Regions from separate parts of the Paenibacillus sp. BC26 genome, predicted to be linked through region 1. Evidence: predicted binding sites of a transcription regulator. Region 1 holds the regulator's gene; the other holds the start of a gene.

Region 1 (7,880 bases):
AAACACCGTACACTTCATCGTGAACGCAGACGGAAGTCCGGCGTGCAGCAGGTTGCCTTAGTAGGCTATACGAATGCAGGTAAATCAACGCTGTTGCGCGAGTTGACGCAGGCTGACGTGTATGTGGAGAACCAACTGTTCGCTACGCTTGACCCTACCTCCCGGAACTTGGAGCTGCCGAGCGGCAAAGAAGTGGTGTTGACGGATACGGTAGGATTTATCCAGAATCTTCCCCATGATTTGGTTGCGGCATTCCGGGCAACACTGGAAGAGGTATGCGAAGCGGATTTGGTGCTTCATGTCATTGACAGCGCATCTGAAATGCGCGAGGAACAGATTTCGGTCGTGAACACCATCATGCGTGAACTTGGCGCAGACGGCAAACCGACAATTATGGTCTATAACAAGATCGATATGTGCATCGGTGACGATCATCAGTTCCTGCGTGCAGGCGGTCAAGATACGCTGGTCATGAGCGCGTTCAATAAAGATGATCTGCAGCGCTTGCTGCAAACCGTTCAGGATAAGCTTAGCGGAGATACGCGTGTATTCCATGTGCCGGCTGATCGAGGCGATCTGATCGCGTTAGCTTACCGCACAGGTGACGTTATTGACCAAGCGGTTGACGGCGACATCATTAAACTGACGGTAGAACTGAACAAACAAGATTTTGAAGTGCATGGACATCGACTTGCTGCCTATGCGGAGCAAGCGTAACGATACGATTAAGTTGAGATACATGAGGAGAGTCAGAGGAAAGTGAAACAGCAAGAGAGTGAAAAATGGTTAGAGTTAACGAAGTGGGCGGAGGCTGCAGAAATGCAGGCCGCCCCTGTTTTTCGTTCCATCGATGGAATCAGTGAACGCAATCAGTGGAAGGTTATTGATGCTTTCCAGAAGCACCGCGTCAGCGATTATCATTTTAACGGATCGACGGGTTATGGCTACAACGATCGCGGTCGCGAAGTGCTTGATCTGGTGTATGCAGACGTTATGGGGGCGGAAGCGGCGCTTGTCAGACCGCATTTCGTATCCGGCACGCATACGATCAGCTGCGCTTTATTCGGGCTTCTTCGTCCAGGGGACGAGCTGTTGTACATAACGGGTAAACCGTATGATACGCTGCATAAAGTCATCGGTAAACCCGGTGACGGGAAAGGCTCCTTGCAGGATTTCGGAATCGGCTACGGTGAGGTTGCTCCGTTAGCCAACGGCTCTATCGATTGGGAGACCGTAACGGCACGCATCACAGAGCGGACTAAAGTCATTGGCATACAGCGCTCGCGTGGTTATGACTGGCGTGCTTCCTACACTGTTGCAGAAATCGGTGAGATGGTTAAAAAGGTGAAGGCGTTGAAACCCGATGTGTACGTCTTCGTAGACAACTGTTACGGCGAGTTTACCGAGGAGCTTGAACCGACTGAAGTTGGCGTTGACCTAATGGCGGGCTCGCTGATCAAGAATCCCGGCGGCGGTATTGCTCCAACGGGCGGGTACGTAGCCGGTACGAAGAAGGCAGTTGAACTGACCTCGTTCAGACTGACGGCACCGGGAATCGGCGGAGAGGTTGGGGCTACTCTTGGAACGCTTCGTGCGATGTACCAGGGCTTGTTCTTGGCTCCGCACTTAGTCGGACAAGCGCTCAAGGGCAGCGTCTTCGGCGCAGCCATGTTCGAGCTTCTCGGCTTCGAAAGCAATCCGCGTTTCGATGCGCCGCGCACGGACTTGATCCAAGCGATTCGCTTCGAGCGAGCAGAGCAGCTGATTGCTTTCGTGCAGGGTGTGCAGAAGGCATCGGCGGTTGATGCTCATGTGGTACCCGAACCGTGGGATATGCCCGGCTATGAACACCCTGTTATTATGGCGGCGGGGACCTTCATGCAGGGCGGCAGTCTAGAGCTGTCAGCTGACGCTCCGATCCGGGAACCGTACATCGCTTATATGCAGGGCGGACTTACTTATGCACACGTCAAATACGGTGTTCTGAATGCTTTAACGGTACTTGCCGAGCGCGAGTTGGTTGTAATTAAACCTTACACGACTTGACACGTTTTTGGCAGAGCGGTACAATGGTAGCATATATCAGAAACTGGAAGGTTGATGCGACATGGGTGACGAAATACGCAGAAATATGGCGCTTTTTCCGATCGGCATCGTCATGAAGTTGACCGACTTGACCGCGAGGCAAATCCGTTACTACGAGCAGCATGAACTGATAGTGCCCGCTCGTACGTCTGGGAACCAGCGGCTGTTCTCGTTCAACGATGTGGAGAGGCTGCTAGAGATTAAATCGTTAATCGAGAAGGGCGTTAACATTGCGGGCATTAAGCAAGTGATGAACCCTGTATCCAAGGAATCCGAAGATGCGACAGTCGTCAGCGAGCTGTCGGAAGTGAAACGTCGCGAGCTCTCCGATGCGCAATTGCATCGATTGCTTAAGCAGCAGCTGCTAGAGAAGAGACCTGGCAAAGCATCTATGATTCAAGGCCAGCTGTCCCGTTTCTATAACAAAAAGTAAGGAATACCAACTAGCCTTTAAGGAGATGATTCTGTGAGCTACAACAAGGATGACATCAGACGTATTTGCAAAGAACAGAATGTCCGGTTTATTCGTCTTCAGTTCACCGATTTGCTGGGAACGATCAAGAACGTCGAAATTCCGGTAAGTCAGCTGGAAAAGGCACTCGACAACAAAATGATGTTCGACGGCTCGTCCATCGAAGGTTATGTGCGGATTGAAGAGTCCGACATGTACCTCTATCCGGACCTTGATACATGGGTTGTATTCCCTTGGGTTGCGGAAGATCGTATTGCCCGTCTGATCTGTGATGTATATATGCCTGACGGTACACCATTTGCCGGCGACCCGCGCGGCATTCTGAAGCGCGTTCTGAAAGAGGCGGAAGAGCTTGGCTTTACTGCGATGAACGTTGGACCAGAACCGGAATTTTTCCTATTCAAAACAGATGAGAAAGGCAATCCAACTACAGAACTTAACGATCAAGGCGGATACTTCGACCTTGCTCCGATGGACCTTGGTGAGAACTGCCGCCGTGAAATCGTATTGACATTGGAAGAAATGGGCTTCGAAATCGAAGCTTCTCACCATGAGGTAGCTCCGGGTCAGCACGAAATCGACTTCAAATATGCGGATGCGATTAAAGCAGCCGATCAAATTCAAACGTTCAAGCTCGTAGTAAAAACCATTGCACGCCAGCACGGACTGCATGCTTCGTTCATGCCTAAACCGCTATTCGGTGTAAATGGTTCCGGTATGCACTGTCACCAGTCGTTGTTCCGCGGCAACGTAAACGCGTTCTACGATGAGAGCGACAAGCTTGGTCTTAGCCAAATAGCTCGTTATTACATGGCCGGTGTACTGAACCATGCACGTGCTTTCTCGGCGATTACGAACCCTACCGTAAACTCGTACAAGCGTCTGGTTCCGGGCTATGAGGCACCTTGCTATGTAGCATGGTCCGCGAGTAACCGCAGCCCGATGATTCGTATTCCTGCCTCGCGCGGTCTAAGCACACGGATAGAAGTCCGCAGCCCAGACCCAGCGGCTAATCCATACCTGGCTCTTGCTGTTATGCTTAAAGCTGGCCTTGACGGTATCCGCAACAAAACTCCGCTGCCGGCTCCGACTGACCGTAACATCTACGTGATGACGGATGAAGAGCGTATCGAAGAGGGCATTCCTACCTTGCCGGATGACCTGAAAGAAGCATTGACAGAGCTGCTTCGCAGCGAAGTTGTTTGTGAAGCGCTTGGCGATCACGCGCTTGCTCACTTCTATGAGCTTAAAGAAATCGAGTGGGATATGTACCGTACGCAAATCCACGAGTGGGAACGCGATCAGTACTTGACGCTCTACTAGAACCGACGAAACCTTTGATGCCGTTTGGCATCAAGGGTTTTTTGTTTATCCTTGGATGGGGGCATCCGCACTTGTACTTTTATTTCCGCATAGTATGCCACAATAGCCATTCATGAAGGAGGCAGCCTATGTGAAGAAGCAAGCGGCAAGTGCGGAGAAGCAGTTTAGACTTACCGGGGCGATACTATCCCATGTAGCAGCAACGATGGTGCCATTCTTCAGGAAGATCGTACTGAATTATTCCTATGCATTGAAATGGTCTAAAGCTATTCGTGGCGCGGATCTGGATACGTTATCCGCTCTGTTTAAGTCGGTAGCGCCATATGCGAAGTTAAATGGGTTCTCTACGAACGCCATTGGCTACTTCTTCGATTTCGAATTTCCCGAACCGATCCTACAATATTCCATCGGAACGACGATTCCGCCAGGAACAACCCAGTTCACATTCTCGACCCCGATTCATAGAGCTATCGCAAGAGCTGTACTACCTTTCTACAAAGCGCTTAGAGCTTCTTCATCCTATGCTGCAGCAGTTGCCGCAGCCGTGAACAACAACAATCGAACACGTCTGGCAGCGTTAATTCGACAAAAAGTAACGGCATGTGCACTTAAATCGATAACGATTGATTTCTCGGGCATAGCTTTGAGCTTCAAGTACAGCAGCAGTAAATTCACCTATCGTCATTTGTTATTCCGAGAAATCGTAGGTTAGCTGACATCACGGAGGTACATCTGCGTGCTGGATGACAGAAAAGGGGCATGTTCAATCGCTGCTGCAGCGATCGAACATGCCCCTTAGATGCATTAATTAATGGATGTCGCGGAAAAGTCCGATGACTTTGCCGAGAATGGAGACGTTACGCAGACGGATCGGTTCCATCGTGGAGTTCTCCGGTTGAAGACGGATATGATCCTTCTCCTTATAGAAGGTCTTCACCGTAGCTTCGTCTTCTTCTGTCATCGCTACGACGATATCGCCGTTGGAAGCGGTTTGCTGTTGGCGGACAATGACGTAATCGCCGTTATGAATGCCTGCTTCGATCATACTTTCTCCAACAACGTTAAGGATAAAGACGTTGTGGTCGCCAACCTTGTCAGCCGGAAGGGGGAAGTAATCCTCAATATTCTCTGTTGCGGTAATCGGCACACCGGCAGTTACTTTACCTACTACCGGAACCTTAGCAATGGAGAGCGGGAATGGAATCTCGTTGTCTTCGCCGTCCAAAATCTCAATAGCACGAGGTTTAGTCGGGTCGCGGCGAATAAGTCCTTTCTTCTCCAGGCGATCAAGATGGCCGTGGACAGTTGAGCTGGAAGCGAGTCCAACCGCTTCACCGATCTCGCGAACGGAAGGCGGATAACCTTTCTCGCGGACTTCCGTCTTAATGAATTCTAGTATCGCCTGCTGGCGGTTTGAAAGTTTCGACACCGGAATCACTCCAAAGTTTCATTTGTGTCAAATTATAACACAGAACCCGAGTTCGTACAAACATAAGTTCGAGAAACACAAGTTCGCATATTTTTACGAACAAACGTTCCAAAAATGCTTGACCACAAACAAATGTTCGTGTTATTCTAGGTTTATCAAATAGAACAAACGTTTGGGGTGCTGGAGAATGATGACAACGATGTCCACTTACTCTTCTAATTATAAAGGTGAAACTCGCAAGACTCGCGCCGTGAAGCGCACTTGGCAAGCTAGAAGAACAGAGCGCTTATTAATGAGACTAGCCGTTGCAACACTGTTTTTCGTACTGCTCTTCACAGGACTGTCACTAATGACAAGCCAAGCGAACAGCGAATATCCGGCAGCACCAACTGCCTCGGAGCAGATCGTCGTTGTTGGCTCCGGTGACACGCTATGGAATATCGCAAGCAGTATTCGTAAAGAAGGCGAAGATATCCGCCACGTTGTTTTCAACTTGAAACAACGGAACAACTTGACATCCAGCTCATTGCAAGCCGGACAATCCTTAATTATTCCCGCTGAATAACTAGGTTCAAGGTTACAGCTTCTATAGAAGGCAATACTTCCTAACCTTAACGATTCATGAGGATCTACATTCAGAAGTCTGAGTCTCCATTGCTCAGGCTTTTTTCATTTCTGGCGGCATAACGTATTAATAAGGTGAATCAGACCTAAATCGAGCACGAACAAACAACAGGATTCAAGCTTCGGAGAGGGCCATTTCGCCTTGACAATGGGCAATTAAAAATGTCAAAGTAAAGAATGACATGTTGGCCGAAACAGGGAGGGAGCACAATGGAAATGGAAAAGATCATCGCCCGTATTAATGAACTATCCAGAAAGAACAAAACCGTAGGGTTGTCACCGGAGGAACTGGTCGAACGCGACGAGCTTCGCCGTCTATATCTTGAGAATTTCAAGAAAAACTTCCGTAATCAACTCGATACCATCAAATATGTGGAAGATGAGGAGAACGGGGAAGATACGATCAAGCATTAGCAGCCGTCTCATTTGAAGGAGGACATGTAGCATGCAATATCGTTTATTAGGCCGAAGCGGTTTGGCCGTATCGGAGCTTTGTTTAGGTACAATGACATTCGGTAACACGACAAGCGAGACGGATTCCATAGAGATGATGAATCGTTTCTTCGAGAAAGGCGGCAATTTCCTCGATACAGCGAACGTGTATGTATCCGGCCGTTCTGAAGAGATCGTAGGCAAAGCGATAAAAGATCGACGTTCGGAAGTCGTTCTCGCAACGAAAGTGAGATTCGCAACCGCCAACCATCCTAACGGCGTAGGCGTTTCCAGAAAGCATATTATGGATGCCGTCGAAGCAAGCTTGAAGAGACTGGATACCGACTATATCGACCTCTACCAAGTGCATGTATGGGATCACGCTACACCGATCGAAGAGACGCTTCGCGCACTCGATGACTTGGTTACCTCGGGTAAAGTTCGTTATATTGGCTGTTCCAATTTCTTCGCCTGGCAGCTCATGAAGTCATTGTCTACCAGCGATTGGAATCGTTATGTCCGATTTATCTCGATTCAACCGCAATACAGTCTGGTTAGCCGTGAGATGGACCGCGAAATGCTATCTTTATGTTTGGAAGAGAATGTAAGCATTATTCCTTGGGCACCATTAGGCGGAGGTTTTCTGACAGGCAGGTATACACAAGAGGAGCCTGTAAGCGGAAGATTAACGTCCAAGCAAGGCGAGAGCTCTTGGGCAGTTCGTGCCAATGATAGTAACTTTGCAGTGCTTGAAGCGGTGCTGAGCGCAGCGAAAGAACTGGAGCGCACGCCTGCTCAAGTGGCGTTGTCTTGGTTGCTCCAACGCAAAGGCATTACGTCTCCGATCTTCGGAGCAAGCACATTGGAGCAGTTTGAAGACAATATGGGTGCGATCGGTTGGACGATGCCGGATTCGGTATGGAACAAGCTGGATGAAGTTAGTGCGTTGCCCAGTGAATATCCGAATCGTTTCATAGCGAAATTCGCTCGACCGTTTTAACTACTAGCAAGAAGAATCACAGCGCGTTGAAGATTATGAAGGAGGAACACCTTTGTCAAGATCGTGGGAACGTAAAGTACAGAAGAACCAATCTCAAATTAACAAACAACGTAAGAAACATGGCCAGGCGCCGCTTATGTCTGCCAAATCAGGCGGAGTGAAGCTCGACACCTTTAAAGGAAGAAGCTATTTAATGCCGGCCTTCCTGCTGCTGTTCATCCTGTTCTATGTCATCGTTACTGTTTCTGCGGATACATATAAGCAGACGGGCAACATGTTCTGGCTAACGGTAGCTTGTTATGTAATTCTGGCTCTGTTATTCACGCTGCGCCGTCCGTATCTTTCGGTAGGCAGCGACTTTATTCGCTCCCGTCGGTTCACAGGCGATCGTTCGATCTATGTAAACAATATTAAGTCCATCTCCTCGCAGAAAGGCTACATCGTTGTTGAGCAGCATAAAGGCGGCAACTGGGTGTTCTCGCGCGTGATGAACCGTTTCCCAACGGATCAAATGG
Region 2 (7,880 bases), 1.8 Mb from region 1:
GCACGCCCGGTGCCATGATAAGCCCGCCGTATTCAAGCATTTCACGCTCTTGCTCGGTTAGAACGCCATCCTCCTGCATGCGCTGCGGCACGACCCCGTCATTCGCCCCAAGCAAATAACAAATTGTGATTTGGCCGGAGCGCGTTCGATCCATACTTCCGATCAGCACTTGATCGAGGGAAGGCGGAACCGATGCCAGCTTCAAGCTCTCAAGTCCGGTCTCTACCATGCCCGTGAACAGTTCAAGCGGCATCGATTCGCTTCCCGTCATTTCGGTCAGCTGATCGAGCAAATCCATAACGCCGTCCCACAGCTGGCGATGCTCTCTTGCCCGAAGGGGATTGCCTTCCGCAATCGCTTTGCGACTCCAGCGTTCCATACGGTCAGGCGCTTCGATTGTAATCAACAGTCTGTATACGGCCTCGCACATTTGGCGAACGCTGCCTGCTTTCTTCATCTCTCTGCTGAATTTGCGCAGAACCGGTACGACCGCTTCCCTTGCGGCCATAATCGCATCAAATTCCCTTAGCTCATTCTCGCCTGCTTGCACCGGGTCGCCATCCAACGTATCCCGCATTAAGGGCTTCCACTGGCTGAGCGTCGTCCATCTGTTGCCGTTCATGCCTGATGCAAGCGCATAGTTCTCCAGCAAATCAAACGTTTCCCTCGTGATGCTGCCGTCCTCGGGGATGAGAAGCTCGGATTTAATACAGCGGAATACGGCTTCATATCGCCAGCCATGGGTGGCAATTTCCAGCGCAGAACGAATAAACTCGACGAACGGGTGATGAAGCGCACCATTCTTCTGATCGAGGAAATAGGGGATTCCGTAGTCTGCAAAAACCGCCTTAATATAATCGTTGTAGTCCGGTGCATTCCGCACCATGACGGCCATTTCCCGGTAGCGCAGCCCTTCGTCACGCACTCTTCGCGTAATATCACGTGCTACGGCTTCCACTTCTGCGCGGCGATTAGCTGCAGCATGAAGCGAGACGCCGCCACGTTCCAGCTCATGCTCTGATAGATGAAGCGGCTTCCTTCCGCCGTAATGGCGTTCCAAATGCGCCAGCATCGGATTTTCCTTGAACCTGTACGGGATGCCGTCCAGCAGGACAGGCTCCTCAATCTCCACGCCATTCTCGATTGCCAGATCGCGAAGTTTCATATAGGTCTCGGCAGTCGGCCGGAATAGATCCAGCTCATGCGGCTGTTCGCCTTGCTCGTAAAGCTTGTCCAAATTTAACGTCACGGTCATGCCTTTGGAGTGCTTCATCAGCGTGCCGAGCGCGTCGAATTCTTTGGGCGTAAATCCATGAAAGCCATCTACCCAAATCTCTGTATCTGCCGTAGAAGGCGCTTGATGAAAACCTTTGACCAGCCAGCTCAAATAATCCTCGGCATCAACATAGAGGCCGTCCAGCTCGCGCTCAAGTCCTGAGGCTATCATTTGCAGGTCATGAAGCTTCCTTCCAAGCAGCGAGCTGCCTTTCTGAGGCATTCTGCTTTCGACGAATGAGGAAAGCTCATCTGTGCCAATGCCGTACCGCTTCCACTCGGTCATCAGTTCACCCAGACGCTCAATGAATCCATGCTGGGACTCGCTGCCTTTGAACAGCTGCAGCTGCTCCTCGAGACGGTGTACGATTTTGTAAAGCAGCATATTCTTGCCGTTCTCGCTGATCGGAACCAGCGCGGTACCGCCTGTCTCCTGCATAATCCGGAATGATAGACGGCGGAAGCTGAGCGCCTGCGCTCGAATAGAACCACTAAGCTCTGCATGATTCAGCAATGCATATTCCGTTTGGAAGGTTGCCTGCTCCGGCACCAATATGACAATCGGCGGCCCGTCCGGCTGTGCCAGCACGCTGCTGCGAATTTGATCCAAACAATAACGGGTCTTCCCCGACCCTGACCGGCCAATTACAAAACGGAGCGTCATAACTCGCCAACCTCTTCTCGTTATTCGATTCTCCTATTCTACCATATGCCCCAGCTTGTTTCATCCCGAAACGCAAACATTTGTTCGTTTTTGTTTAAGGTAAATTGTTCTTTGTGCCAACGCGCTGAACCAATCAGCTGGATATCCAATCAAATATTGCATGTTCTGCAACATCTCCCCCAGCAAAGACGTGCCTATCAGCCAAATGATGCTATTTCTGCAACATCTCCCAACCAATTCGCATGTAGTTAGTATAAAAAATGAAATATGCTGCATTCTCAGCAACATATGACTGAAACAACTCCGCTAATAGGAGCAAATGCTGCACTTTGAGCAGCATTTACTCCATGCAACAATTTCTAGTTCAGGTTTAGCTTCTAGGCTACCAATCTCTGTGCGAGTGTGTAGGTGTATGGTATGGGGGGCGGGGGTTGCTGGGGTGTGAGGTGTTGTGTGGCTGTGTTGTGAAATTCATGGCTAGATTGTCGCTGACTTGGTTCACCCCAAAACACAAACGTTAGTGTGGGTGGTGAGGATCGTAGGTTTGGTGCTGGCGCTAGTGCTGGTACGGTGTTGGTGTTGGTGTTGGTGTTGGTGTTGGTGTTGGTGTTGGTGTTGGTGTTGGTGTTGGTGTCGGCGCGAGTGCAAGTGCAATAGCAAGTACGAGTGCAGGTGCGAGTACAAGTACAAGTGCGAGACAAGTGCGTGTGCACGTGCTAATGCAAGTACAAGTGCAAGTGGGAGTGCGAGTGCAGGTACGGGTGCGTGTGCAGATACGGATGCGTGTGCAGGTGCGAGTGCGTGTGCAGGTGCGAGTGCTGGTCGAGTGCAAGTGTAGTGCAGGTGCGAGTATAAGTGCGAGTGCTAGTACGGGTGCGGGTGCGAGTGCAAATGTAAGTGCTAATGCATGTGCAAATTCAGGTGCGAGTACAAGTGCGGGTGCATGTACGGGTGCGGGTGCTGGTCGAGTGCAAGTCGATTACGGGTGCGAGTGCGTGTGCAGGCGCTCCATTGCCCTCCCAAAAAACACTCCCTTACTTAAGTGACCACTTAAGTAAGGGAGTCTTAAAAAACGATAATCCAACTACCGGCTCCGCACTTCGAAAATCCCAAACTTCAAATAATGGCCTTCGTTGACGCCGACGATTTGGGGGTGATCCTTGCCGGCTGCGCGCCAGTCAATTAAACGCAGTGTCTTGCCTGCGTCGATTGCTGCTGCTTGGATCGTTTCGAGGAACAGCTCGGGACGCATATGGTAGGAGCAGCTGGCCGTAACCAGATAGCCGCCTTCATTCACAAGCTTCATCCCGTGCAGGTTGATATCCTTGTAGCCGCGTACTGCGCCTTCGATAGCGTTCTTCGACTTCGTGAACGCCGGAGGATCGAGAATGACCACATCCCATTTGCGACCGGCTTCTCCCATCTTCTTCGAAGTATCCGCGGATTTCGAGCTGCCGCGCTCTTGGCGCTCTTCGATTCCTTTCACTTGTCTGCGCAGATATTCGAACGCATCCGCGACAACAAATTCCACTCGCTCCTCGAAGCCGTTACGAACGACATTGCGGCGCGCTGTTTCGATAGCATGCTCCGATACGTCAAGGCATGTTACTTTCTTGGCGCCATATTTGCAGGCATGCAGTGTGAAGCTGCCCGTATGCGCGAAACATTCCAGCACCGTTGCGCCATCCCAATAAGGGAATGTGACGACTTTGCCATTCGCATTGACGGGGACAAGTTTCTCTTCGTTCAGAGATGCCAGCGTGCCGGTATCATCTGAAGGAGCCGAAGAAGGCGAGCCTTCTTCTACCGGCTTCAATTGAATGCCGCTGCGCGCACCCCAGCCAAGCATCAAAGGAGCAATCGAAGCTCTGTTCTCGCGTTGATCGAAGAAATAGCCTGTCTTCTGGCCTTCTTCGATGTCCACTTCCATCTGAAGCCCATTTTCCAGAATATCCACAATACGCGGACATTCGCCATACAGAACGCCTGTCCGCTGCTCGATTCCTTCCAGCTCGCGAACGGACACGTCACTGCGCTCGTAAATGCCCTGCGGCGCAAATACGGCGACTAATGCTGCGACAATCGCTTCACGGCGAATATCCATGCCTTGGGTCAGCAATTGCACGACCAGCACGCCGCCGAATCGGTCTACGATCAGACCCGGCAGAAAATCTGCCTCTCCATAGACCAAACGGCAATCATGACCGTTTACGAAACGACTCCGATGCTGCGCGCATTGCATGAAACGCTCGCGGAAGTATGCTTCGTCCATAGCTTCAATCGGCTTATACGATGTTACCCGAACGGTAATTTGCGATTTGGGATTCCAATAGCCCGTCGCCAAATACTTGCCTTGATGCGTAACCAGGTCAACTAAATCTCCCGGTACCGCCTCTCCTTCAACACGGTTGATTTCGCCTGCAAACACCCAAGGGTGTCCGGCCTCCAATCGTTTCTTGCGGTCACGCTGCAATATCGCCTTCGCGCGTTCCATCTGTATCCTCATCCCTTCTATCGCTTGCCTGGTCCGATCTTGTCATGCTCGTCCAATCTGCTGCATATGTATCGTTAATCTTGTTAAAGGAGCTTGCTGCCATGTTATTCATGATTATAACCCGCGTGCTGGGAGGCTTTGTCGTCTTCATGCTCGGCATGAGAGCGATGGAGCTGGCGATGCATCGTTCTGTCGGCCATCGGCTGCAGGACGTACTGCGCAGATCCACCGCCACACCGCTTCACGGATTGGCTGTCGGGACAGCAACAACGGCTGTACTGCAGAGCAGCACAGCCGTTACCGTAATCGCAATTGGACTGGTCAATGCCGGTGTTCTCACGTTCCCGCGTACGCTCGGCATCATTCTCGGCACCAATATCGGTACCTGCTTAACGACCGAGCTGATCGGTCTTAATCTCGGCAGCCTTGGATGGCCGCTGCTCCAAATCTCGCTCGTACTCTGGCTGCTAACCGCCTTATTCGGCGAGGTTGGCCTTGGCCGCTTCAGCCGTGCAGGACAGAAAGCCAGCCGTTTCTTAAAACCCTTTCGCAACGGGTCCGTCTTAACGGGAGGTTTCGCATTGCTCCTAATCGGAATCGGACTGATGCAATCCGTGGCACCTGCCGTACAAGCGACAACCTTCTTCCAAGGCTTTATAAGCCGTGCGGAAGACAGCGTACTGTGGGGACTAGCGGCAGGAGTCGTCCTAACGGCTGCCGTACACAGCAGCGCCGCCGTTATTGGCATTGTGATGGGACTCGCCCAGTCAGGTGCCATGCCGCTCGACGTAGGCATCGCGATTGTCCTCGGAGCCAACGTAGGCACATGTATCACGGCCGTACTCGCTGCGCTTGGGGGAACGCCATCGGGGCGTTTCGTCGCTTGGGCTCATGTGCTGCTTAATGTCGGCGGAGCTGCCTTGTTTGCACCGTTCGCAGGCGAACTTGGCACCATTGCGGCCTCTTTAACCTCGTCGCCGGCCAGTCAAATCGCTCATGCCCAAACCATCTTTAATGTCCTGTGCTCGGTAATTGCGTTGCCGATCTGTTATCTTCCGCGTTTAAGGAAGCTGTCAGCAACTTGAATCAGCCGCCGTTCTGTACGTTCAATCCGAGCAGGCGCAGCGCTCCGGCCAGAATCCGATCATTGTTGTTATAGCCGGATTGCTTCTGCCTGCGCCATGCTTCCAACGGTTCAAACCATTCCACGCCTCGAATTTCCTCTACCTGCGCTTGCAGCTTACCGCCTACTGCTTCCACGAGATAATAGTGAACTTCTTTATCCACAAGCCCTTTGGACTCATGGTTGTATTTGTATTTGATTTGATCGATTGGCGAAACGATAACGCCTTCCATTCCCGTCTCCTCGACGATTTCGCGAAGGGCTGTTTGCTCAATGGTTTCGCCCGGTTCCATTTTGCCTTTAGGCAGCGATATCTTGCCATAGCGGTCTTGGATCAACTGCACCTGCAGCTCACCGCCAACCTTACGGAACACGACGCCACCTGCTGAAATCTCCTTCATTTGCGTTCCCCCTTCGCGTTTCTTGGATACTACTGCTCTTATGTAGAGCAAGGACTCTCTTGCAGCCCTGTCCCGGCCGCATTAGAATCCTCGCTTCAAGCTATTGAATTCGTATCGGTTTACGCCTGCATCGCTTGCGGCTGCGGCGCGGCTTCGACTCGAGCCGTTGACGCCGAATGGACATCCAATACGCGTACAAGCTGTCCACGGCACTCATTGACGCCGGCTTCCGTAATTTTCACTCTGCACAGCTCGCCGATCAGCGATTCCGAACCCTCGAATACAACTTGGATATAGTTGTCGGAGTAGCCCATAATCAGACCGGAGCCTTCGGAGCCTTTATGCTCACGCTCCGGAATGACATCAAGCACTTCGCCGACGTATTTCTTCGCATAGTCCAATTGCATCCGCTCGGACAAGTCGATCAGCTTATGAACGCGCTCATTCTTCAGTTCATCGTCGATCTGATCTTCCATGCGCGCGGCAGGTGTACCCGTCCGTTTGGAGTAAGGGAAAACATGCATTTCGGCAAAGCCCATTTGCTCCATAAACGCATAGCCGTTCTCGAACATCTCTTCCGTCTCGCCGGGGAATCCAACGATAACATCCGTCGTAATCGCAACACCCGGCATCGCTTCGTGCAGCAGTTTGATTTTCTCGGCAAACTGTTCCACGGTGTATTTCCGGCGCATCCGCTTCAACACATCGTTATCGCCGGATTGCAGCGGAATGTGAAGATGACGGCACATTTTGCTGGAACGGTTCAGCACGTCGATCATCGCATCGTCGATTTGACTCGCTTCGATGGAGCTGATCCGAATCCGCTCAAGACCTTCGATGGCATCCAGATCCCATAGCAGGTCAGATAGACGGTAGTTCTCCATATCATCACCATATCCGCCGGTATGAATGCCTGTCAGCACGATTTCTTTGTAACCGGATTCTACCAGCTGACGAGCTTGGTTAATGACGCTTTCCGCTTCACGGCTGCGGGACAATCCACGCGACCACGGAATAATACAGAAGGTACAGAAGTTGTTGCAGCCTTCTTGAATCTTCAGGAACGCACGAGTACGCTCGGCGAAATCCGGCACATCCAGTTCTTCGAACTCACGTGTTTTCATAATATTGCGAACCGCGTTCACGGGTTGACGCTCATTTTGCAGGTCCGTGATATAATTCATCAGCTTGTCCCGATCCTGCGTTCCGATGACAAGATCGACACCTTCAATAGCAAGAATTTCGGCAGGCGAAGTTTGGGCATAACAGCCCGTAACCGCAATAACGGCATCCGGGTTACGACGAATGGCACGACGAATAATCTGTCTGCTCTTCTTGTCCCCCGTATTCGTTACCGTACAAGTATTGATTAAATAGACATCAGCAGTAGTTGTTTCGAAGTCGACTTGCTCGTAGCCTTCCTTCTTAAACAGCTGCCAGATCGCTTCCGTATCGTAAAAGTTAACTTTGCAGCCTAATGTGTAAAAAGCAACCGATGGCATAGTTGTTAAACGCCTCCCATTTCTCCGGATTCATACATGAGGCAGGCGAGTCCAACCATCGCAGCGGTTTCCGCGCGTAAGATTCGCTTGCCAAGACCGATAATGACAGCACCGGCCTCTTCTGCTTCCTCAGCTTCACGTTCGGTGAAGCCTCCTTCTGGTCCAACAATGAGCAAGATATTACGCGGCTCATCATTGCTCCAGCCTTCTGCTGTTCCTCGGCGCGCCTGGATTGCATCACGCAAACCAAGTCCACCGCCTTCCTTCTCATAACAAAACAATGCCAAGTGGTACTCCGGAATGCGTGCGACCAGCTCCCGCCATGACGCAACCGGCTCTATAACCGGAATACGACTGCGGTGCGCCTGCTCAGCAGCTTCCTTCGCAATCTTGCCCCAACGGTCAAGACGCTTGGCTTCCT

Evidence for each region. The regulator LexA, encoded in region 1, represses DNA repair genes until DNA is damaged. The targets are predictions, from matches to a motif close to CGAACATATGTTCG.
Region 2: a site for LexA is predicted at 2,013-2,026, ahead of addB (helicase-exonuclease AddAB subunit AddB). Genes of this name have one in related genera too.

Annotation. Positions count from the first base shown of each region.
Region 1 is NZ_FPAD01000001.1:1,703,086-1,710,965, forward strand. Features, by position in the region: gene hflX (GTPase HflX) at 1-717, shown strand, start outside; gene BM412_RS07210 (methionine gamma-lyase family protein) at 760-2,046, shown strand; gene BM412_RS07215 (MerR family transcriptional regulator) at 2,108-2,518, shown strand; gene glnA (type I glutamate--ammonia ligase) at 2,552-3,880, shown strand; gene BM412_RS07225 (hypothetical protein) at 4,011-4,592, shown strand; gene lexA (transcriptional repressor LexA) at 4,689-5,309, opposite strand; gene BM412_RS07235 (LysM peptidoglycan-binding domain-containing protein) at 5,497-5,874, shown strand; gene BM412_RS07240 (DUF896 domain-containing protein) at 6,144-6,347, shown strand; gene BM412_RS07245 (aldo/keto reductase) at 6,379-7,365, shown strand; gene BM412_RS07250 (hypothetical protein) at 7,418-7,880, shown strand, end outside.
Region 2 is NZ_FPAD01000001.1:3,482,842-3,490,721, forward strand. Features, by position in the region: gene addB (helicase-exonuclease AddAB subunit AddB) at 1-1,939, opposite strand, end outside; gene BM412_RS15760 (class I SAM-dependent rRNA methyltransferase) at 3,024-4,433, opposite strand; gene BM412_RS32150 (hypothetical protein) at 4,402-4,545, opposite strand; gene BM412_RS15765 (Na/Pi cotransporter family protein) at 4,535-5,518, shown strand; gene BM412_RS15770 (NUDIX hydrolase) at 5,520-5,957, opposite strand; gene mtaB (tRNA (N(6)-L-threonylcarbamoyladenosine(37)-C(2))-methylthiotransferase MtaB) at 6,077-7,459, opposite strand; gene BM412_RS15780 (RsmE family RNA methyltransferase) at 7,465-7,880, opposite strand, start outside.